Regions from separate parts of the Pullulanibacillus sp. KACC 23026 genome, predicted to be linked through region 2. Evidence: a T-box and tRNA genes for the amino acid it is inferred to sense, from the RefSeq annotation. Region 2 holds a T-box; the other holds one or more tRNA genes.

Region 1 (11,389 bases), 380 kb from region 2:
GTTATGCGTTTTATTAGCTTCTTGCATTCGATTATATAACTAGCCTTTAGAAATTTTTTAAAAAAATATGAAAAGCTATTGACTATTGCAATTAAAAGAGTTAAGATAACAAATGTCGCTTCTGACGGATGGTTTTAACAAAGAAAAAAACTTGTTGACTTCATCTTGAAGGCATGTTATGATATTAAAGTCGCTTTTGAGAAACGGCGATTGATAGTGAGAGATTAGTAGATTGTTTCGTACATTGAAAACTAAACAAAAACCAAAAGCGCCAGTCAAAGTCATGCTTTGAGTTTAACGCTAGGAATCAAACGAACATATTTTTTAAGGGGAACAGACCTTTTTTAGAAGAGATCTGTTCTCGGCAAAAGCCAGCAGTGCTTTAACTGCACTTTTTTGAGAGTTTGATCCTGGCTCAGGACGAACGCTGGCGGCGTGCCTAATACATGCAAGTCGAGCGCGTGAAACTTCCAGATCCCTTCGGGGTGATGGTTGTGGATCGAGCGGCGGACGGGTGAGTAACACGTGGGCAACCTGCCTGTAAGACTGGGATAACTTCGGGAAACCGGAGCTAATACCGGATAATCGTTGACACTGCATGGTGTCAATGTAAAAGATGGTCCTGCCATCACTTACAGATGGGCCCGCGGCGCATTAGCTAGTTGGTGGGGTAATAGCCTACCAAGGCGACGATGCGTAGCCGACCTGAGAGGGTGATCGGCCACACTGGGACTGAGACACGGCCCAGACTCCTACGGGAGGCAGCAGTAGGGAATCTTCGGCAATGGACGAAAGTCTGACCGAGCAACGCCGCGTGAGCGATGAAGGTCTTCGGATCGTAAAGCTCTGTTGTCAGAGAAGAACAAGTGATAGAGGAAATGCTATCGCCTTGACGGTATCTGACCAGAAAGCCCCGGCTAACTACGTGCCAGCAGCCGCGGTAATACGTAGGGGGCAAGCGTTGTCCGGAATTATTGGGCGTAAAGCGCGCGCAGGCGGCTTCTTAAGTCTGATGTGAAAGCCCACGGCTCAACCGTGGAGGGTCATTGGAAACTGGGGAGCTTGAGTGCAGAAGAGGAGAGTGGAATTCCACGTGTAGCGGTGAAATGCGTAGAGATGTGGAGGAACACCAGTGGCGAAAGCGGCTCTCTGGTCTGTAACTGACGCTGAGGCGCGAAAGCGTGGGGAGCAAACAGGATTAGATACCCTGGTAGTCCACGCCGTAAACGATGAGTGCTAGGTGTTGGAGGGGCCACCCTTCAGTGCTGACGTTAACACATTAAGCACTCCGCCTGGGGAGTACGGCCGCAAGGCTGAAACTCAAAGGAATTGACGGGGGCCCGCACAAGCAGTGGAGCATGTGGTTTAATTCGAAGCAACGCGAAGAACCTTACCAGGTCTTGACATCCTCTGACCACCCTAGAGATAGGGCTTTCCCCTTCGGGGGACAGAGTGACAGGTGGTGCATGGTTGTCGTCAGCTCGTGTCGTGAGATGTTGGGTTAAGTCCCGCAACGAGCGCAACCCTTGATCTTAGTTGCCAGCATTCAGTTGGGCACTCTAAGGTGACTGCCGGTGACAAACCGGAGGAAGGTGGGGATGACGTCAAATCATCATGCCCCTTATGACCTGGGCTACACACGTGCTACAATGGGTGGTACAAAGGGCAGCGAAACCGCGAGGTCGAGCGAATCCCATAAAGCCACTCTCAGTTCGGATTGCAGGCTGCAACTCGCCTGCATGAAGCCGGAATTGCTAGTAATCGCGGATCAGCATGCCGCGGTGAATACGTTCCCGGGCCTTGTACACACCGCCCGTCACACCACGAGAGTTTGTAACACCCGAAGTCGGTGAGGTAACCGTAAGGAACCAGCCGCCGAAGGTGGGACAGATGATTGGGGTGAAGTCGTAACAAGGTAGCCGTATCGGAAGGTGCGGCTGGATCACCTCCTTTCTAAGGAAACGATTCTTAGCGTTAGGTGCTTTTGGTTATTTGTTTGGTTTTGAGTGTGTGAACACTCGAAATCGTTCCTTGAAAACTGGATAATGAAGTGCAAACAAGACATTAATTGTAACAAGGTTAAGCGAATAAGAGCGCACGGTGGATGCCTTGGCACTAGGAGCCGATGAAGGACGGAACGAACACCGATATGCTTCGGGGAGCTGTAAGTAGGCTTTGATCCGGAGATTTCCGAATGGGGAAACCCACTGCCCTGAACGGGCAGTATCCTTACCTGAATACATAGGGTATGGAAGGCAGACCTGGGGAACTGAAACATCTAAGTACCCAGAGGAAGAGAAAGCAAATGCGATTCCCTTAGTAGTGGCGAGCGAAACGGGAACAGCCCAAACCAAGAGGCTTGCCTCTTGGGGTTGTAGGACACTCATCCCGGAAGGGGAGCTGTAGACGAACCGGTTTGGAAAGGCCGGCCAGAGAAGGTAACAGCCCTGTAGTCGAAACAGACCCCCAACCTGAGTGGATCCTGAGTACGGCGGGACACGTGAAACCCCGTCGGAATCCGGGAGGACCATCTCCCAAGGCTAAATACTCCCTAGTGACCGATAGTGAACCAGTACCGTGAGGGAAAGGTGAAAAGCACCCCGGAAGGGGAGTGAAAGAGATCCTGAAACCGTGTGCTTACAAGTAGTCGAAGTCCACCCCACCCACAAAAGTAGGCTTTTGCGGGGACCCGGGGGGATGACGGCGTACCTTTTGTAGAATGGACCGGCGAGTTACGATCTTAAGCAAGGTTAAGTTGAAGAGACGGAGCCAGAGCGAAAGCGAGTCTGAATAGGGCGATAGTTTAAGGTTGTAGACCCGAAACCGTGTGATCTACCCATGTCCAGGGTGAAGTTCAGGTAACACTGAATGGAGGCCCGAACCCACGCACGTTGAAAAGTGCGGGGATGAGGTGTGGGTAGGGGTGAAATGCCAATCGAACTCGGAGATAGCTGGTTCTCCCCGAAATAGCTTTAGGGCTAGCCTCGAGGGAAGAGACTTGGAGGTAGAGCACTGATTGAGTGAGGGGCCCCCACAGGGTTACCGAGTTCAGTCAAACTCCGAATGCCAAGGACTCATTCTCGGGAGTCAGACGGCGAGTGATAAGATCCGTCGTCGAGAGGGAAACAGCCCAGACCATCAGCTAAGGTCCCCAAGTATACGTTAAGTGGCAAAGGATGTGGCGTTGCCCAGACAACCAGGATGTTGGCTTAGAAGCAGCCACCATTTAAAGAGTGCGTAATAGCTCACTGGTCGAGTGGCGCTGCGCCGAAAATGTAACGGGGCTAAACGTATCACCGAAGCTATGGATCCCAATGGGATGGTAGGGGAGCGTTCTAAGGGCAGAGAAGGTAAACTGGAAGGTTTGCTGGAGCGCTTAGAAGTGAGAATGCCGGTATGAGTAACGAAAAGAGGGGTGAGAATCCCCTCCGTCGAAAGCCTAAGGGTTCCTGAGGAAGGTTCGTCCGCTCAGGGTTAGTCGGGACCTAAGCCGAGGCCGGAAGGCGTAGGCGATGGACAACAGGTTGATATTCCTGTACCACCAGGAGACGTTTGAGCAATGGGGGGACGCAGGAAGGCAAGGCAAGCGCGCTGATGGATAGGCGCGTCCAAGCAGTAAGGCTGAAGGTGAGGCAAATCCCGCCTTCGTAAGGCTGAGCTGTGATGGGGAGGGAATTTTAGTACCGAAGTGCCCGTGTTTACACTGCCAAGAAAAGCCTCTAGCGAGTCTCAAGGTGCCCGTACCCCAAACCGACACAGGTAGGCGAGGAGAGAATCCTAAGACGCTCGGGAGAACTCTCGTTAAGGAACTCGGCAAAATGACCCCGTAACTTCGGGAGAAGGGGTGCTTGGCGGGGTGAATAGCCCTGCTGAGCCGCAGTGAAAAGATCCAAGCGACTGTTTAGCAAAAACACAGGTCTCTGCTAAACCGAAAGGTGATGTATAGGGGCTGACACCTGCCCGGTGCTGGAAGGTTAAGAGGAGGGGTTATCCTTTTAGGAGAAGCTCTGAATTGAAGCCCCAGTAAACGGCGGCCGTAACTATAACGGTCCTAAGGTAGCGAAATTCCTTGTCGGGTAAGTTCCGACCCGCACGAAAGGTGCAACGACTTGGATACTGTCTCAACGAGAGACCCGGTGAAATTATAGTACCTGTGAAGATGCAGGTTACCCGCGACAGGACGGAAAGACCCCATGGAGCTTTACTGCAGCTTGATATTGGATGTCTGTATCGATTGTATAGGATAGGTAGGAGCCTTTGAAGCCGGACCGCCAGGTTCGGTGGAGGCGTCGGTGGAATACTACCCTTTCGGTATGGACATTCTAACCCGGGACCGTAATCCGGTTCGGAGACAGTGTCAGGTGGGCAGTTTGACTGGGGCGGTCGCCTCCTAAAGAGTAACGGAGGCGCCCAAAGGTTCCCTCAGAATGGTTGGAAATCATTCGCAGAGTGTAAAGGCACAAGGGAGCTTGACTGCGAGACCTACAAGTCGAGCAGGGACGAAAGTCGGGCTTAGTGATCCGGTGGCGCCGCATGGAAGGGCCATCGCTCAACGGATAAAAGCTACCCTGGGGATAACAGGCTTATCTCCCCCAAGAGTCCACATCGACGGGGAGGTTTGGCACCTCGATGTCGGCTCATCGCATCCTGGGGCTGAAGTGGGTCCCAAGGGTTGGGCTGTTCGCCCATTAAAGCGGTACGCGAGCTGGGTTCAGAACGTCGTGAGACAGTTCGGTCCCTATCCGTCGCGGGCGTTGGAAATTTGAGAGGAGCTGTCCTTAGTACGAGAGGACCGGGATGGACACACCGCTGGTGTCCCAGTTGTTCCGCCAGGAGCACCGCTGGGTAGCTATGTGTGGACGGGATAAGTGCTGAAAGCATCTAAGCATGAAGCCCCCCTCAAGATGAGATTTCCCATGACTTTAAGTCAGTAAGATCCCTTAGAGATGATGAGGTAGATAGGTCCGAGGTGGAAGTGCGGCAACGCATGGAGCTGACGGATACTAATCGATCGAGGGCTTAACCTTAAATTAGTGTTTGTTTGACTTCCTATCTAGTTTTGAAGGTACGATCCTTCAATTGAATACTTTGTCCGGTGGTTATGGCGAAGAGGTCACACCCGTTCCCATCCCGAACACGGCCGTTAAGCTCTTCAGCGTCGATGGTAGTTGGGGGCTTCCCCCTGCGAGAGTAGAACGCCGCCGGGCAGATTATTTACATAATAAGATGAACTGTAGGTTATTATAGTCTCTATATAATTTAGAATTTCTAATGCAATGGCCCCTTGGTCAAGCGGTTAAGACACCGCCCTTTCACGGCGGTAACACGGGTTCGAATCCCGTAGGGGTCACCAATGGAGGATTAGCTCAGCTGGGAGAGCACCTGCCTTACAAGCAGGGGGTCGGCGGTTCGATCCCGTCATCCTCCACCATTCGTCGCGGGGTGGAGCAGTCTGGTAGCTCGTCGGGCTCATAACCCGAAGGTCGTAGGTTCAAATCCTGCCCCCGCAACCAAATTATTTTAATATGGACCCGTGGTGTAGCGGTTAACATGCCTGCCTGTCACGCAGGAGATCGCCGGTTCGATCCCGGTCGGGTCCGCCATATTATACGGCTCGGTAGCTCAGTCGGTAGAGCAACGAGCATTACACCTTTGAATAAACTACGAGTTGTTTAAAATCATCATAAGTTGACAAGAGATTTTAAACAGAGTTAGTCAAGACCGACACAAAATTTATATGGCTCGGTAGCTCAGTCGGTAGAGCAACGAGCATTACACCTTTGAATAAACTACGAGTTGTTTAAAATCATCATAAGTTGACAAGAGATTTTAAACAGAGTTAGCCAAGACCGACACAAAATTTATATGGCTCGGTAGCTCAGTCGGTAGAGCAACGAGCATTACACCTTTGAATAAACTACGAGTTGTTTAAAATCATCATAAGTTGACAAGAGATTTTAAACAGAGTTAGTCAAGACCGACACAAAATTTATATGGCTCGGTAGCTCAGTCGGTAGAGCAGAGGACTGAAAATCCTCGTGTCGGCGGTTCGATTCCGTCCCGAGCCACCATTAAAATTTATAGGTTATGCCGGCCTAGCTCAATTGGTAGAGCAACTGACTTGTAATCAGTAGGTTGGGGGTTCAAGTCCTCTGGCCGGCACCATGCTTCATTCTATACATGAAGTGTTTCGTGGAGGGATAGCGAAGCGGCCAAACGCGACGGACTGTAAATCCGTTCCCAACGGGTTCGAAGGTTCGAATCCTTCTCCCTCCACTCATCATATGAGCATTAGTAACGACCAAATAAGATTCCCAATTAATCTTCGGGACAGTTCGTTTCTCACTAGTTCTATGATGGCCCATAGCCAAGCGGTAAGGCAACGGATTTTGATTCCGTCATGCCCTGGTTCGAATCCAGGTGGGCCAGCCAAGTTTTGAGCCATTAGCTCAGTCGGTAGAGCATCTGACTTTTAATCAGAGGGTCGAAGGTTCGAATCCTTCATGGCTCACCATCTTAATTTAATATATATGCGGGTGTGGCGGAATGGCAGACGCGCTAGATTTAGGATCTAGTGTCTTTGACGTGGGGGTTCAAGTCCCTTCACCCGCACCATGCGGAAGTAGTTCAGTGGTAGAACATCACCTTGCCAAGGTGGGGGTCGCGGGTTCGAATCCCGTCTTCCGCTCCAATCTTATAGTAATTAGCGCATGCCGGGGTGGCGGAATTGGCAGACGCACAGGACTTAAAATCCTGCGGTAGGTGACTACCGTGCCGGTTCGACTCCGGCCCTCGGCACCAATACTAAAAATAGAATGCGCCCTTAGCTCAATTGGATAGAGCGTCTGACTACGGATCAGAAGGTTGGGGATTCAAGTTCTCCAGGGCGCGCCATTTACGGGAAGTAGCTCAGCTTGGTAGAGCACTTGGTTTGGGACCAAGGGGCCGCAGGTTCAAATCCTGTCTTCCCGATACTCTTAAACAATTCATTTAAGAGAAGAAGATAACTTAAATAAATCAACTTGGCGGAGTAGCTCAGCTGGCTAGAGCGTACGGTTCATACCCGTGAGGTCGTGGGTTCGATTCCCTCCTCCGCTACCAATTAAATCTAGTAGATGCGGGTGTAGTTTAGTGGTAAAACAAGAGCCTTCCAAGCTCTGGTCGTGGGTTCGATTCCCATCACCCGCTCCATCCATTTATTTGAATGTGGGCCTGTAGCTCAGCTGGTTAGAGCGCACGCCTGATAAGCGTGAGGTCGGTGGTTCGAGTCCACTCAGGCCCATTTTAAAAGAACTGCGATAAGCAGTCTTTTTTTCTATTAGAAACATAGCGCCCACGTTTGTGGACGCCTATTTTAATTATGAGGAAACCGTCTGTACGGTCTCATTTAAATAATGCCCGTTTCTCTAGCTACTCTTTAAAAGCTAGGACCAAGGGAGCGGGATTCCCTTTGTTTGAATCTCTCAAATGTCTAAAAAATGGATTTGAAGATCATCCTTTTAGGGTGATCTTTGTTTTACTCATTAGTTTAAGATTTTAGGCAAGGCAGCACGAAAGAATAAGGGAGCTAACCTCCCATGGTGTGTTTTACGCCGCCACCAATTGAATGAAAAATGGTCTGCCTTTTCAAATTGGACTTATTTTCAGGATATTAAATAGGAGGAATGACTTTTATGACCTATAAAATGATTGTTCTAGATTTAGATGATACGCTATTACGTGACGATTTAACGATCTCAGAACGAACAAAACAATCTTTGATGGATGCTCAGGATGCGGGGGTTAAAGTCGTGCTGGCATCTGGCCGGCCGGAAAGTGGTATGCTTCCTATTGCTGAAGAACTGCGGCTAAAGGATTATGGAAGTTTCATTCTTTCTTTTAACGGAGGAAACATCATCAATTGTAGAACGGGCGAAGTCTTGTTCAGTTCGACACTTCCAGTAGAAACCGTGCATGAACTATACGATATTAGTCGTCGTGAAAACGTTTGGATCCATACGTATTTGGGAGACAAGATCATAACAGAAGATCCTAATGAGTACACGGATATAGAAGGGAAATTGACCAATCTGCCAATCGATGTTGTGGACAGTTTTAAAGAGGCCGTCACAGCTCCTGTTGTTAAGGCACTCATGTTAAGGGAACCTGATTTTCTTGCAGGAGTGGAAAAAAAGCTGCAAAAAGAGTTCGACGGTTGCTTAAGTATTATGCGGTCAAAGCCTTTCTTTTTAGAATTTACAGAAGTTGGCGTAACAAAAGGGACAAGCTTAGACAAACTGATTCAAAAGCTTGGCATAAGCCGTGATGAAGTCATTGCTATCGGAGACAGTAATAATGATTTGTCCATGATCCAATTTGCGGGTCTTGGCGTCGCAATGGGGAATGCCACAGAAGAAATTAAAGCTCATGCCGATTTTATCACAGATACCAATATGAATGATGGTGTTGCGAAAGTGGTAGAATCGTTTATTTTAAAGACTGAAACGGTTCAAAGTTAAATGTTTTTAATAGAAGTAAACAAACTTTATAATCTTGAATAGATTATGTAAAAGAAGCAGGCCTCATTTATAGGGGTCTGCTCTTTTTTTATAAAATAAAAAATGTCATCGCGTTTATCCTGTTGTCTCTAATCGATTTTTCTTTGCTCTAGATTGCGTGTACATTAAACTGTCGTTAGTTTTAATCACAAATCAATTGACAGATTTGTTTGATTGTTTTACGATGAAGTGGATACGAGATCGTACTAAAGTTAAGTGGGGAGACATATGCTATTTACACAAGTGATGCCTACAGAGGCACGAGACAAATTATTTTTCTCGGCGATCAACTTGTTTACTGAAAAAGGATATATGGAGACGTCCGTGCTGGATTTAGTGGAACAAGCGCGAGTATCTAAATCCACGTTTTATCAACATTTCGAAACAAAGGAAGATTTGCTTATCCATCTCTGTCAGACGCTTCAGGAGGAGCTTATTGAAGAAGTGGAAGACGCTGTGAACCATGAAACAAAGGTCACTTACAAAGCCTTTGCGGGAATTCGAAGGTATATTGAAATTTGTATGACGCAGAAGAAAGCAGCACGCTTATTACTTGTTGTCTCATGTGGTGTGAGCCATGAGACAGAACGGATTCGAAGGCAGGCCATTCAAAGGTTTGCGGGCCGTATTTATGAAACTGTACACACGATCATTCCACAAAAACAGTCTTTAGAACAGTTGCGACTAGTCTCTCGGGCCATGGTGGGAGCCATTAATGAAGTGGTCTTGCAAAGTATCATTGATCAAGAAGAACTTAATCAGGATGACGTTGCTCATTTGTTAAATGGAATTATCATTGGGGCGTTTTCACTTATTTCTAGTGCTTAAGCACCTCCATTTTTGCCGTTTGTTAATTAAAATGAAAGCGCTATTAGAGGAGTGAGCCGATTTGCAAAGAGCGATCCAAGACCTTTCAGTAGATGAAATATGGAATGAGATTGAAAAAGCGATGAATGAATATCCTGAGCCGATTGAAGGGATAAATGTCGTCTATCAATACCATTTAAAAGGAGAGGCAGAAAGGGTTTATCAATTGCACTTGTCTGACGGAAGAGCGACTGTTGTTCGCGACCATTTTTCTAAGCCAGATTGCACTTTAATCATGAAGACGTCACATTTTAAATCACTTCTTCTAGGGCAATTAAGCGGTGCTGCTGCATTTATGACAGGGCGTCTAAAGGTTAAAGGAAATATGGGGCTTGCTTTGAAGCTCGATACCATTCTTGGAAACTATAAGTTTGGCCGAAAAGAAGGATAAACCGCACTGTAAACTCAAGAAAGGATAAGGCAAATTTGAAGTCATCTATAAAAATTAACAGGAGCAACTCGCAAAAGTGAGCTCACAAAAAGAAGTTGTTGGCTAACTCAATTCACCTAAGATTAATTCCTTGAGCCCTATACTCCGGGGTTGTTCTTATGGAGGGGAAATGAGTGGACGTACACAATCTATTGGAATTACTCAAAAGATCCGTTGATCGATTCCCTGAAAAAGCAGCTTATTTGTGGAAGGAACAGAAGGAATATCGATATATGACGTATGAGGATCTTTGGTCTGAAATTAAGCGGACTGCCGAAGGACTCTCTTACCTTGGAATTGAAAGAGATGATAAGGTCGCTATTATATCCAATAACAGGATTCATTGGCCGATATCCGATTTTGCGATTGGCAGTCTGGGTGCCATCAGTGTCCCGGTCTATCCAACATTGCAGCCGGAGCAAATCAATCTGATTTTAAGAAAATCGGACTGTAAGGTGGCCATTGTTGAAAATCAAGAATTGGTTCAGAAAATTAATGTGAATCAAACTGCGCTTGAACATCTCATTGTCATCGACCCAGGAGAGTGGACGTCTCATCAGGGCTCCGTCTTATCGTTTGCCCATCTTCTTGAAATTGGGGCGAGACACCCCGAACCGCTTTGGGAAGAGACTTGGAAATCGCTTGAACGTGATCATGTTTCTACCATTATTCATACGTCAGGTACAACCGGACAACCCAAGGGCGCTATGTTGACGCATGGAAATTTTATCTCGAATATTGAAGGGATCCAGTTCTGGGTCTTAGAGGCGCGTTCAGATGATGTTTTTCTTTCTTATTTGCCGCTTTCTCATGTCTTTGAAAGGATGGCGGGTCAATATCTCCCGTTATCTGTCGGGGCAACCATCGCTTATGCAGAAAGCTTAGACACCATCCAAGACAATCTTCTTGAGGTGAAACCGACGATCATGACAAGTGTTCCTAGGCTCTTTGAAAAGGTGTACGCGAAAGTCATTGATCAAATTGAGTCAGGTTCCCCTGTCCGGCAAAAAATCTTTAATTGGGCGTTAAAGGTTGGTCATGAAAAATATCAGGATTATTTGAGCCGATCAACAGATGATTTGATTTTTTTAAATACGTCTTCTCGCTTATATCGAAAGTGGAAATTGGCCGACCGGCTTGTATATCAAAAAATTAAAGCGAAGGTAGGCGGTCGGTTAAGAGCAATGATTTCAGGCGGAGCTGCTCTTAATCCTGATATTGCCCAATTTTTTTGGTCGATAGATTTACCGATATTTGAGGGTTATGGTCTAACTGAAACGGCTCCGGTTATCGCGGTTAATCCTGTTTTGCGAGCCAAGATTGGATCGGTCGGGAAACCGTTGCCCAATTTGAAAGTAAAGCTTGGAGATGACGGGGAAGTCCTCGTAAAAGGTCCTAGTGTCATGAAAGGGTACTATAAGAATGAGGAAGCCACGGCAAAAGCGTTTGTAGACGGATGGTATAAAACAGGAGATATCGGGGAGATGGATGAAGAGGGTTTTCTAAAGATTGTCGACAGGAAGAAGAACATCATAGTGCTATCGACTGGGAAAAA
Region 2 (11,389 bases):
CCTCTCCTCTAATACTTTAGGTCCACGGTTCACAATAACAGCATTGTATGGATGCGATTCGCCATGCCAAAATAAAAATGGGTGAGTTGTTAATCGTGACTCACCCATCGCTTTTTAAAGTAGTTTATAGAGCTTTAACCATTCCACCATCCACCAATAAAGCTTGCCCTGTCATGTAAGTATTCGCCTCTGAACAGAGAAAAACAGCAATTCGGGCCAATTCATCCGGTTGTCCATACCGACCAATTGGAATGCGGGCTTCTTGTTCCTTTTGAATAAATCCAAGATCAAGTTGTCTTTCCTTTGCGATCACTTCGTCGAGATGACGTACACGATCGGTCGCAATTCGTCCTGGACCAATTGTATTGATTAAAATATTAGATGGAGCGAACTCCTGTGATAATGTTTTCGAAAGCCCTACTAAGCCTGTTCGAAACGTGTTCGATAAAAGTAATGAAGCGATAGGTTCTTTAATGGAGGAGGACGCAATGTTGAGAATATGGCCAGAACGTTGTTGTTTCATGTAAGGCAACACAGCTCGAATGGTACGAACAAAGCTTAAAAGGTTCAGTTCAAATGCCGTTTGAAAATCTTCATCCGTTAAATCCTCAAATCGTCCTGCTTTCGGCCCGCCTGAATTATTCACTAGAACATCGACTGTGCCATGCCGTTTAACGACACCCTCTACCAAATCTAAGATAGCCTGATGATCCGTCATATCGCAGACAACCGCTTCGATTTGTTTGTTTCCTGTTTCTTTTTCAATCGCGGCTTTGGCCGATTGAATGCGCTCCGCGTCCCGGCTCGCAATCGTAACGTGGGCCCCTTCTTTTGCAAACTCCAAGGCTGTCGCATACCCAAGCCCTTTACTCCCGGCAGTTACTATAACACTCTTATTTGATAATCCCAAATCCATAAAATCACTCCTTCAAATCACCTTATTTTACCATAAATAATTTCTTATTGAGGGGCTAATGATTCGTGGTTTTAAAACGACTGACCTGCGTCTTAGATTCACACAGGTCAGTCGGGGAAAACTCGGAGCTATTTTAGTTCTTTAATAACCTCTTCTAGAAATTCACCCATCTGTTTGACTATCGGTTCTGAGAAATCAAAAGCGACACCGGTTTCAGCATAGATCGCTGCAATAGATTGGTTATAATCTGCGCTTGCTCCTTGTTTAAACGAATTAATAGCTGCTTCAGGATTCGAGCGGTACTGTTCAAGGAGTTGTAAAGCACCAAGCATGGAAATAGAGTATTCAATCACATAAAACGGGTATTGGAAAAAATGAATCGTATCCAGCCAACTCCCTGCCTCATACTCTTCAAAACCAGAAATATCAACAGGACTTAGACCATACCGTTTTAGTAGTTCTAAGTACTTCGCATCACGCTCTTTCGCAGTATGATTCGGATGCGTATACATCCAATGTTGAAAAAGATCACCCGACAGCGGACCGAACAACATGGTAAACGCCCGGCGGAGCTCCTCCCGCTGTGCCCTTTTGAATTCATCGGGGTCTGGGTAAAACGTATCCAGTTTGTCAAGCAATAGCAGTTCCATCCCGTGAGAGTATAGCTCTGCCACTTCAGCACGCCATTTATATTCAGCAAGCGTTTCCCCTTTTTCGTACTGTAAATAACTATTAACAGCATGACCCATCTCATGGATCAGCGCAATTAACGCAAAAAAGGATGGACTAAAATTGGCGAAGACAAACGAATTTTTTGAAACAGGTAGACCCGTGCAAAAACCTCCAGGGCTTTTCCCTTTTCGACCACCTAGATCGAGCAGGTCATTGTCTCTCATAAACTGAAAACGTTCAGCAAAATAAGGATCCGTCTTCTCAAGCATTCCCGCCACTCCGTCCATTAAATCCTCAATGTCTGTATACGGAGGGTTCTTTAGCAGCTTTGCGGTCGCATCCCACGGTCTATATGTATCAACACCCAGTTCCTTTTTAAATACTTCTGCTAAGCGATTCCACGCAGGGATGATATGCGATTCAACATTCTCATGGAACCGATAGCATTCTTCAACAGTGAATTCTCTATTTTTATAAGTAAACATATAATCTCGATAATTATCAAATCCAGCATTAAGTGCTATTTCGTGTCGAAGTTTGATCAGTTCATCCATGAGGACATCCATTTCAGGCTTGATCTCGCGATGAGCCGATGCTATGGCACGAAATGCTTTTTCTCTAATTGAACGATCAGAACTGTCTAACAGAGATTGAACGAATGGATAAGGCTTTTCTTCACCGTCCCATTCAATGGTTAAGCCTCCCATGATTTCACTATACTTTGCTCCTAATTCCTGCTCGCGAACTTGTAACGGGATATTTTCTTCTCTAAATAATTCCACCTTTGTCTGACGAACCTGGCGCATTAAACCATAACGCGCCTCATCTAGTTCATTAATATAAGGGGACTCACAAATTTTCCGATCGAGCTTAGCCTGAAAGTTCAATAATAAAGGTTGTACCGTCTGTTGATCATGCCGGTATTTAGCTTGTTTTTCCTCGTTCTCCGTATCACGGTAAAAGTCTACTTCATGACCAGTCATGATCTCTTGTATCTGATCGATAAGCCGCTGTTCATCTTCTAACCAGTTTTCTAAATCAGACGAGGATCTTAAAGGAGTATCTAATAATGCGATAAACCTGGATTCCAATCCAGCAATATTTTGTAAATCAATCGTTTCCTTATAATAATTAGACCCCAAATTCTGTGGCATTTCGCTTCCCCCTTTTCCTATTTTTATAATCTAACTATAACGAACCCACCTCTATTCAGCTAGTATTTTCAAAAAATATCGAATAAAAAAAGATTCCAGGATCACTCATTAGTTTCCTGCAACTTGCTTCATCCACTCAATTTCTTGTTGATGCGAGTCTTTTTCAGTATTCGGTGTTTCCAAAATAAATGGGACGTCAGCAAATTCTGCATGAAGAAGGATTTCTTTCATCGCCTCTGCATGGATTTCACCTTTTACAATGGGTGAATGGCGATCCTTCCTTGAGCCGTTTGGATAAAACGAATTATTAAAATGGATGGCTTTAACCTGTTCGATAAATCCCAATTCACGCCCCTTATCGACAAACGCGTTCCAATTCCTTCCATTCCACAGATCACTTGCAAAAGCATGACAGGTATCCAAGCAAAACCCAATTTTCTCTGGATAATTAGTAAGCTCACGAATTTTAATCAATTCTTCCATGGTCATTCCAAGCTGGTCCCCTTTACCTGCCATATTCTCAATTAAAATTAATGAACGCCCCTCCCACTGTGCCTGCACCTGATTTAAAACGTTTAGCATTTGTTGATAGCCCTGTAAGAGATCGCCTTTGGCTGAGCCGAAATGCACCACGATCCCAAAAGATCCGCAAGCGTCGGCAATATCCAGGTCATTCAATAAAGACTCAACGACCGCTGTTTCCTTCTCTCCTGTTGCGGCTATATTGGTCGGGTACGGTGTATGAGCGATTGAGACCATTTGTTCAGCTGCACAAAATTCAGCACATTGCTTGGCATCATGCCGATCAAAAGATTTTACGCCAAGACTGCGCGGATTCTTTGGAAAATATTGAAAAGCGTTTGCTCCTAAGCTATAGGCTCTCTTCGCCGCACCGAGATAACCGTCCTTAATACTGACATGGCATCCTAGCTTCATCCAATGACCCCGCTTCTATACTTTTACTAATAGGGTGAGTTGACATGTGTCCGCGTATACAACGAAAAAAAGAATCGCACAAACTGCCACCACGGTCGCCGCCATCGCCATTGTCACGTGGGCCGCCTCACAAGGAACTTAGAGGTGACTGATTTAAGCCTCACCCATCATCTCCTTGGACACAATAAATACTTATCAATTTTTAGTACACTAAACAAAGAAAAAACAAGCGGAGCTCAGAGCTCTGCCTGTTAATCAATCAATTTTCCTTTATAGGTCCAAAATGTTTCATTGCATAGCCATTGTAAAAGCTCGGGATCTTCTTCAGCGAGCTTCGGCGTCCATTGCTTAATTGACGCTTCGGTTTGCGATCGATGAGCCGCGATCGTTTTTACTTTCTGATCCAGTACCTCAGTTACATCATGAAGAATATCAGGTTTTCCTAAAATTTCAACACAATCCTTTGAAAAAGCCTTGCAATAGACCTTAGGACGAGTTTCCTCTGGCATACTCATAACCGCGCGGATAACGGCTGACCCGAACGCATCATGGTCAGGGTGCACAGCAAACCCAGGGTAAAACGTGATCACAAGTGATGGATTAATTTCATCAATGATGGCGCGAATGCGTTCAGCAATTTCTTCTTCATCCTCAAACTCCACCGTTTTATCACGAAGTCCCATCATGCGCAAATCTTGAATCCCCATGACCTTGCAAGCGTCCTGAAGCTCTTTTTTTCTAATTTCAGGAAGCGATTCTCTTGTGGCAAAAAAAGGCTGACCCATATTACGACCCATTTCACCTAGCGTCCCACATGCATAGGTGACGGGTATTCCAGCTTGTGTATACTGTATAATCGTGCCCGCTACCCCAAACGCTTCATCATCGGGATGCGGAAAAGCGATTAAGACTGACTTCTCCATTCAACTACCCCCTAGCTCAAATACTGTCAAAACATTCACGATCCACTCTAATGATTGATCATTTGTTAAAAAGGTTCTTTGCTAAGCTCAAGAGCAGCGGCAAGCTTTCCATCATCATGATGCCCCGCAAGCAAAAGGCGCCCTTTATCATCGATTTCCCAATCGGTTAGACCTTCTCCATATACCCAGCCTAAATCAATCTTAAGACCCACTCGGTAGGGGCCATTCCCTGTGATTTTCCCACGTGAATAATTGATTTTCCCATTCCGGATATAAGCACCTACTGATAACCGATTTTCATTAAATCCAGTATAAGCACCATTGGTTGTTTCAAGATGTAAATATAACGGCTCTCCTACCCATTTATCTAATGCTGCCTGAACAGCTTCTTTATCAATGGCCTTCATAAGACAGCCTCCTTTCCTATAATGGCACGTTTTAAATGCTCCAATAGAGCGGAAGCAGTCATGACCGCTTCCCCGCCGCCTTGGGCATGGTCGGCTTTTCCTCCGCCTCTTCCGTTAATAAGAGGAAGAACACTCTTAACCATTTTATTCATGTCCTGAGAAACGTCTTTGCCTCTTGAGGCGATCAATTGGAGCTTATTCTCATTTAATACTGTCAGTAAAATAATCGTATTAGGATCATGATCTTTTATTGAATGAGATAATTGTTGGAGCTCTTGTAAAGGACGGTCGATATAAAAGCGAGCAATCAATTTACATCCGTTTTCTAATCCCTCTGCTGACTCAATGAGTGAAATGGCCTCTTGATCAAGGAGTGTCGCCATTACGTTAGCCAATTCTGCCTTTAATCTGTTTTGTTCATGAAAAGCCTGTTCAATAGTAGAATAGAGTTCTTCTTCCGGTCGATTGAAGGAATGCGTTAATCGGCGAAGAATGTCATGCTTTGACTGAAACGCTTTAATCGCGCGCCAACCACAAAGAAAGGAAATACGAACGTTATCTTTCATCCGTTCGGTCCCCAACAATTGAATTGGACCAACTTCGCCTGTACGCCTTGGATGAGTTCCGCCGCAGGCATTGTAGTCCACCCCTTCAATGATCACTAATCGAATATCTTCCGTCACTTTAGGCGGCTTTCTTAACGGATAATGACTGAGCTCATCCGGTTCTACCCACTTTGTCAAAATAGGTTCATTATGGAAGACAATCTCATTCGCCTTCTGAAAAGCCACTTCAAGCTCCTTTTTTGAAACATTAGGAGTTTGGAGATCGATTGTCACACTCTCTTTACCTAAATGAAAACTGACGGTCTTATAACCAAATAAGTCTTGAAAAGCTGCTGATAAGATATGTTGACCCGCATGCTGCTGCATATGGTCAAAGCGTCTGTCCCAATCAATAACGCCAAAAACATGCTGCTCTTCGTCAGGGAGCGGTTTCTCTAGATAGTGATAAATCTCCCCTTCAACCACTTCAACTCCAACGACCTTAACATCATTAAGAGTCCCGAGATCACACGGTTGGCCGCCTCCCGTTGGATAAAAAGCAGTGTTAGATAAGATGACATAATGATTACTGTTCTCATCAAGTCCTCGGTGAACCACTTCTGCTTCGAACGTATGTATGTAGGCGTCTTGATAATAGAGACGATTTTTCATGCCTCGCCACTCCTGTTTCATCTATATTTTCTACCGCTGCTATAAACCAAGTTTTATTAATTGAAATGCCTTTCCACACTGAATTATATCATTAACCAAACTAAAACCGAAATAAATAGACCTGACGGATGGTCGGTTGATTAAGTGAATGCAAACAAATTCTAAGCACTTATGGTATACTAAACAATTGCCTTAAGTTCACTTCACGACAGGATGGTTCACATGTATAAAACAAAAACAACCTTTCAAAAAATCCGCTTGTTAATACGTCTTCTTATTCCCATCCTCATTACCCAATGCGGGATGTATGCCATGACGTTCTTCGATACTGTCATGTCCGGCCATGCTAGTGCCGCTGATCTAGCAGGTGTCGCGATTGGGTCAAATATTTGGATGCCAGTCTATACAGGATTAAGCGGAATTCTTCTTGGCCTTACCCCGATTCTTTCCCAGCTTATAGGAGCTAAAGAAACCAACCCCATTCCTGGGAAACTGCACCAAGCCCTTTATCTGTCGGTTACGATTGCGATCATTCTTTTCGGTATTGGAAGTCTCGTATTAGAACCCCTGCTCAATCAAATGGGGCTTAGCCGTCAAGTTCATGACATTGCCTGGCGCTATTTAGTCGCACTATCAGCCGGGATTATTCCATTGTTTGCCTATAATGTCCTTCGCGGTTTTATCGATGCGCATGGTCTCACTCGATTATCCATGCTGATCAGTCTATTGGGATTACCCATTAATGCGCTGTTCAACTACCTCTTCATCTTTGGGAAATGGGGAGCTCCAAAGCTTGGTGGTGTTGGGGCAGGTGTCGCTACGGCCATCACGTATTGGATGATCATGGCAATTGCTATTATATGTATTATTACTCTAAAGGATTTTCACCATTATCAAGTCTTTCGCAAGCTCCCCCGACCCTCTTTTTTAGCTTGGAAAGAACTATTAAAACTAGGTCTTCCAATTGGGTTCTCGGTATTTTTTGAAACGAGTATTTTTGCAGTCTTTACACTCTTAATGAGTGAATACAGCACGATAATTGTTGCTGCCCACCAGGCGGCTCTTAACTTCGCATCGTTCTTATATATGGTTCCGATGAGTGTCTCAATGGCCTTAACGATTGCGGTTGGGTTTGAAGCAGGAGGCAGACGCTACTCAGAGGCTAGAACATATAGTTTCATTGGTATTGGGATCGCCATTCTCTTTGCCTTATTCTTTGCCTTTATCTTATTGCGCTTTAATCAACCGATTTCAAGACTCTATTCAACGGACCCGCAAGTTTTACGGATGGCCTCTCATTTTCTTGTATTTGCGATTTTCTTTCAATTATCTGATGCCATTCAAGCGCCGATCCAAGGTTCATTAAGGGGTTATAAAGATGTTAACATCACCTTTGTCATGACCCTCATCTCCTTCTGGCTTATCGGCTTGCCTGTTGGAATTTTTTTAGCTCATAAAACCTCTCTGGGTCCATACGGTTATTGGATTGGGTTAATTACAGGTCTCGCTGTCGGAGCGGTCACCTTATTCATCCGACTAATTGCCGTTCAAAAGCGGTTCAGCCTGCTGCAAGAAAAAGGATAAACCTCCACTATGAACCATTCCAGTGGAAAAACATACCCAATATTAGACTAAATTAGAGCCCCAATCGCAGCACGATTGGGGCTCTAAAATTAGCCAGCCAGCAAAAGCGAGCGCAACTAAAAAAACCATCGCACCCTTTTTCCGGTTTCGGCAACACTTTTTGGTGCGTTGGAGCTTCGCATTTTGACCAATGCCATTGGTGTTGTCGACTTGCACATTATTTGGTTGATGTTTTACTAAAGCAGGCAATCGAGTAACCAGAAATAAGCGGAGGATTTCCGGTTATACAGTAGAATCATGCTCGAGTGCGGTTATATAAGCGGAGATTTTCCGCTTAAGCATGGCAAAAGGACTCCCAACCGCGCTTTCTGGAGTCAATAAGCGGAATTCCTCCGTCTATTTAGGCGGTTTTCAGCACGATTTCCTATTTAAGAGAAGTTTCTCCGCTTATTGATCAACACCGCATTAGCGTCTCCTATTAAAAACAAAAGCTTGGGAGGAACCCCAAGCTTTTAGTGGTCACCAATACGGCGAGTTTAGATCGTCTTCACGTTATCGAAACGATTTATTTAATAAAATGAAGGCTTTTTTCTGATTAGTATTTAATTAACGTGTATTTCTTCTTGCCTCGGCGGATGATCGTGAATTGATCCTCGATTCTGTCAGCGGCGGTAACGGTGTACTGAACATCGGTTATACGATGGCCGTTTACATAGACTGCTCCATTTTGGATATCTTCACGAGCTTGACGCTTGGAAGACACGACACCTGCTGAAACGAGTAAATCAATTAACCCGATTTCCTCTTTCGTTTCTGCTTGATAAGTTGGGAATTGTTTAAACCCTTGTTTAATATCCGAAGCGGTCAATTCGGACAATTCGCCGCTGAAGAGAGCCTCGGTAATTCGAACCGCCTGTTGCAAGGCTTCCTCACTATGAACAAAGATCGTCAATTCTTCTGCCAATCGTCGCTGGGCGACACGCTTCTCCGGTGCCGTTTCGACTTCTTTTTCAAGTGCCGCCACTTCTTCTTCTGAAATGAAGGTGAAGTATTTAATAAACCGAATCACATCGCGGTCTTCTGTATTGAGCCAGAACTGGTAAAACTCATAAGGGGTTGTTTTTTCTGGATCCAACCAAATCGCTTCACCTGCTGTCTTCCCGAATTTAGTACCGTCACTCTTTGTAATGAGCGGGAAGGTCACGCCAAACGCAGGTGCTTCATGACCATTTCGGCGAATGAGTTCAAGACCGGCTGTTATATTTCCCCATTGGTCACTGCCTCCAATTTGGAGACGGCAGCCTGCTTTCTCATAGAGGTTAAGGAAATCATAGGCTTGTAAAATCATGTAACTAAATTCGGTAAACGAGATCCCATTTTCCATTCGTGAGGTAACGGAATCCTTGTTAAGCATGTAATTGACAGGAAAATGCTTCCCAACATCTCTAAGAAATTCAATCATCGACAACTTGCCTAACCAGTCATAGTTATTCATCATCTTCGCTGGACTTTCCCCATCAAAATCAAGTGACTTCATTAATTGTCTCTTAATCTTTTCGCTCCACTCCTGTACAATCGACAACTCATTGAGATTCCGCTCGGTAGAACGGCCGCTCGGGTCACCGATCATGCCTGTACCTCCACCGACAAGTGCGATTGGCGTATGCCCAGCAAGCTGAAAACGCCTCATGGTGACAATGGTGACAAGGTGGCCGATATGAAGACTATCTCCAGTCGGATCAAACCCGCAATATAAGGCAATTTTCTCTTCCTCTAGAAGCTTCTCCAATGCTTCACGATCCGTAACCTGATAGAGAAGTCCTCTATTTTCTAAGTCCTGTAATAAATTCATCTCTCCACATCCTCTCTCAAATCCAGCGCATTCTAATTAATTGTAAACACAAAAAAACAACCCTCCATAAAGGAGCGCTGTGCACGCGGTACCATCCTTCTTGAGGCCACAAAATAAAATTTTAGCCTCCGCTCAAAATGGATAACGGCTTGATAAACCGACTGCCACTACTGACTTGTTTTCATGGCAGTGACTCCGGAAGGTAATTCATGGACCAATTATGCACCGACTTGCACCCCCGTCGGCTCTCTAAAGCAGGGAACTGGCTCACTACTAAATTCCATCAACGTCCTAATTTTAAATTGAATAAACAATATGTAACATGAAAAAAAGCTCAAGTCAAGAGAATCCATCAAAAAATGACTAGTTTAAGTGATCGGCCTCTTCTTTTAAGCTTGAATAAAATTCTACCATTTCTTCAAAAGGCATCCTGACTAGCCCGCTTGAAGAGGGCACGACAAAATCAATCGTATGGGGCACTAATGATGGGGTTTGCTTCCCCCAAGGAATGGGGCGTCTTGACGTCATCCGTTCGTAAACACCTTTGCCTACATAACAAGCTATTTTCGGTTTAAAGATGATAAGTTTCTTTAAAAGCACGTCTCGACCCGCTTCATAATCTGCTTTTGTGAGGTCGGACGCCGCGCGGGTTGGTTTTTCCACAATATTAGTAAGTCCATACCCATAATTTAGAAGTGTGCTGTCCTCTTCTGGACGAATTCGTTTAAGTAGAAGTCCGGATTGTTCAAGCAGTTTGTAAAAACGATTCGTCGGGTTGGCATAATGATGACCCGATTCCCCAGACTTAATACTAGGGTTAAAACCTATAAATAAAATGGTTAAATCATGTTTGAGATAGTCCGGTAAATAAGGCATAGGTGCCTCCTATACGTTCGCAAAATGATTAAAAGTGATTAAAAGCGATTCTACTTAAATATACAATGAACTAAATTCCTGAGCAATTATAGATGTTTTTCATAACAAAGAACTTGGCAATCCTGTTACCAAGTTCTTCGTTTTATTAGTCGAAAACAAGTCATGCAACCGGGAGAGCACCTTTTAATTTTTAATAGAATGATGAACGCCTTCTCTTTTTTCAACTACAATCAGATCTGAGCTTTTTAACGCGCAATGGAATGGGTTACCAGAATAAAAATGGTAAGGCAGCAATCCAAGCAATGGAGGCTAATGCGATTGGCCATCCAAATCCCCAGCCATACCAGTAAACGCCTGGTCCATCCATCATCGGGCCGCCATCCGCACCATCTAATGGTTCAAGATAAACATGTGTTCGATCTACTTGTCGTACAACCCCTCTGTGAACGGCTCCATCGTGAGTTCGGATTTGAACAGGTTTATTCATGTGTTCGTTTTGAATTAAGTTATAGTAATGATCGGGTCCCATGTACACACCTCCTTATTAAGATGTCAATCGTTCCATACATCTTACGCGGAGGTGTTTTAATATGCTTGGATATCTACCCTATATTCTGGGGTTCAGGCTTGACAATGTTTTGTCCAAGTCCGCCTGTTGCGTCAACTCCCAGATTTGACGTACTCGCTAATGATCTTCGCAAGAGCAGCGTCCGTATTCTTCAATTCGGTTTCGTTATTATCAACACCGCCAATTTCGAACAAAAGAGCGTGAGTAGAAAGATCCTGATTATAAACACCATTACCCTCAGATAGCCCTTTTGCAAATATCCCTCTTGAAAGACCTGGGTATTC

What was found. A T-box is a leader RNA that pairs with one kind of tRNA and senses whether it is charged. The one in region 2 lies ahead of tyrS (tyrosine--tRNA ligase), so its partner is inferred to be a tRNA-Tyr.
Region 1: it has a tRNA-Tyr gene. The T-box ahead of tyrS (tyrosine--tRNA ligase) is inferred to sense a tRNA for this amino acid. The anticodon was not compared.

The regions. Positions count from the first base shown of each region.
Region 1 is NZ_CP119107.1:2,120,276-2,131,664, forward strand. It holds rRNA gene PU629_RS09965 (16S ribosomal RNA) at 393-1,953, shown strand; rRNA gene PU629_RS09970 (23S ribosomal RNA) at 2,078-5,027, shown strand; rRNA gene rrf (5S ribosomal RNA) at 5,092-5,207, shown strand; tRNA gene PU629_RS09980 (tRNA-Glu) at 5,279-5,353, shown strand; tRNA gene PU629_RS09985 (tRNA-Val) at 5,356-5,431, shown strand; tRNA gene PU629_RS09990 (tRNA-Met) at 5,437-5,513, shown strand; tRNA gene PU629_RS09995 (tRNA-Asp) at 5,528-5,603, shown strand; tRNA gene PU629_RS10000 (tRNA-Phe) at 5,996-6,071, shown strand; tRNA gene PU629_RS10005 (tRNA-Thr) at 6,090-6,165, shown strand; tRNA gene PU629_RS10010 (tRNA-Tyr) at 6,195-6,276, shown strand; tRNA gene PU629_RS10015 (tRNA-Gln) at 6,358-6,432, shown strand; tRNA gene PU629_RS10020 (tRNA-Lys) at 6,439-6,514, shown strand; tRNA gene PU629_RS10025 (tRNA-Leu) at 6,533-6,615, shown strand; tRNA gene PU629_RS10030 (tRNA-Gly) at 6,617-6,691, shown strand; tRNA gene PU629_RS10035 (tRNA-Leu) at 6,713-6,801, shown strand; tRNA gene PU629_RS10040 (tRNA-Arg) at 6,818-6,894, shown strand; tRNA gene PU629_RS10045 (tRNA-Pro) at 6,899-6,972, shown strand; tRNA gene PU629_RS10050 (tRNA-Met) at 7,025-7,101, shown strand; tRNA gene PU629_RS10055 (tRNA-Gly) at 7,118-7,191, shown strand; tRNA gene PU629_RS10060 (tRNA-Ile) at 7,209-7,282, shown strand; gene PU629_RS10065 (Cof-type HAD-IIB family hydrolase) at 7,674-8,498, shown strand; gene PU629_RS10070 (TetR/AcrR family transcriptional regulator) at 8,766-9,365, shown strand; gene PU629_RS10075 (SCP2 sterol-binding domain-containing protein) at 9,427-9,795, shown strand; gene PU629_RS10080 (AMP-dependent synthetase/ligase) at 9,969-11,389, shown strand, end outside.
Region 2 is NZ_CP119107.1:2,503,382-2,514,770, forward strand. It holds gene PU629_RS11660 (SDR family oxidoreductase) at 125-916, opposite strand; gene PU629_RS11665 (M3 family oligoendopeptidase) at 1,045-2,742, opposite strand; gene PU629_RS11670 (deoxyribonuclease IV) at 2,851-3,678, opposite strand; gene bshB2 (bacillithiol biosynthesis deacetylase BshB2) at 3,930-4,601, opposite strand; gene PU629_RS11680 (YojF family protein) at 4,667-5,008, opposite strand; gene PU629_RS11685 (alanyl-tRNA editing protein) at 5,005-6,225, opposite strand; gene PU629_RS11690 (MATE family efflux transporter) at 6,448-7,809, shown strand; gene tyrS (tyrosine--tRNA ligase) at 8,405-9,661, opposite strand; T-box leader at 9,729-9,957, opposite strand; gene PU629_RS11700 (mismatch-specific DNA-glycosylase) at 10,025-10,537, opposite strand; gene PU629_RS11705 (hypothetical protein) at 10,803-11,066, opposite strand; gene spoIIP (stage II sporulation protein P) at 11,198-11,389, opposite strand, start outside.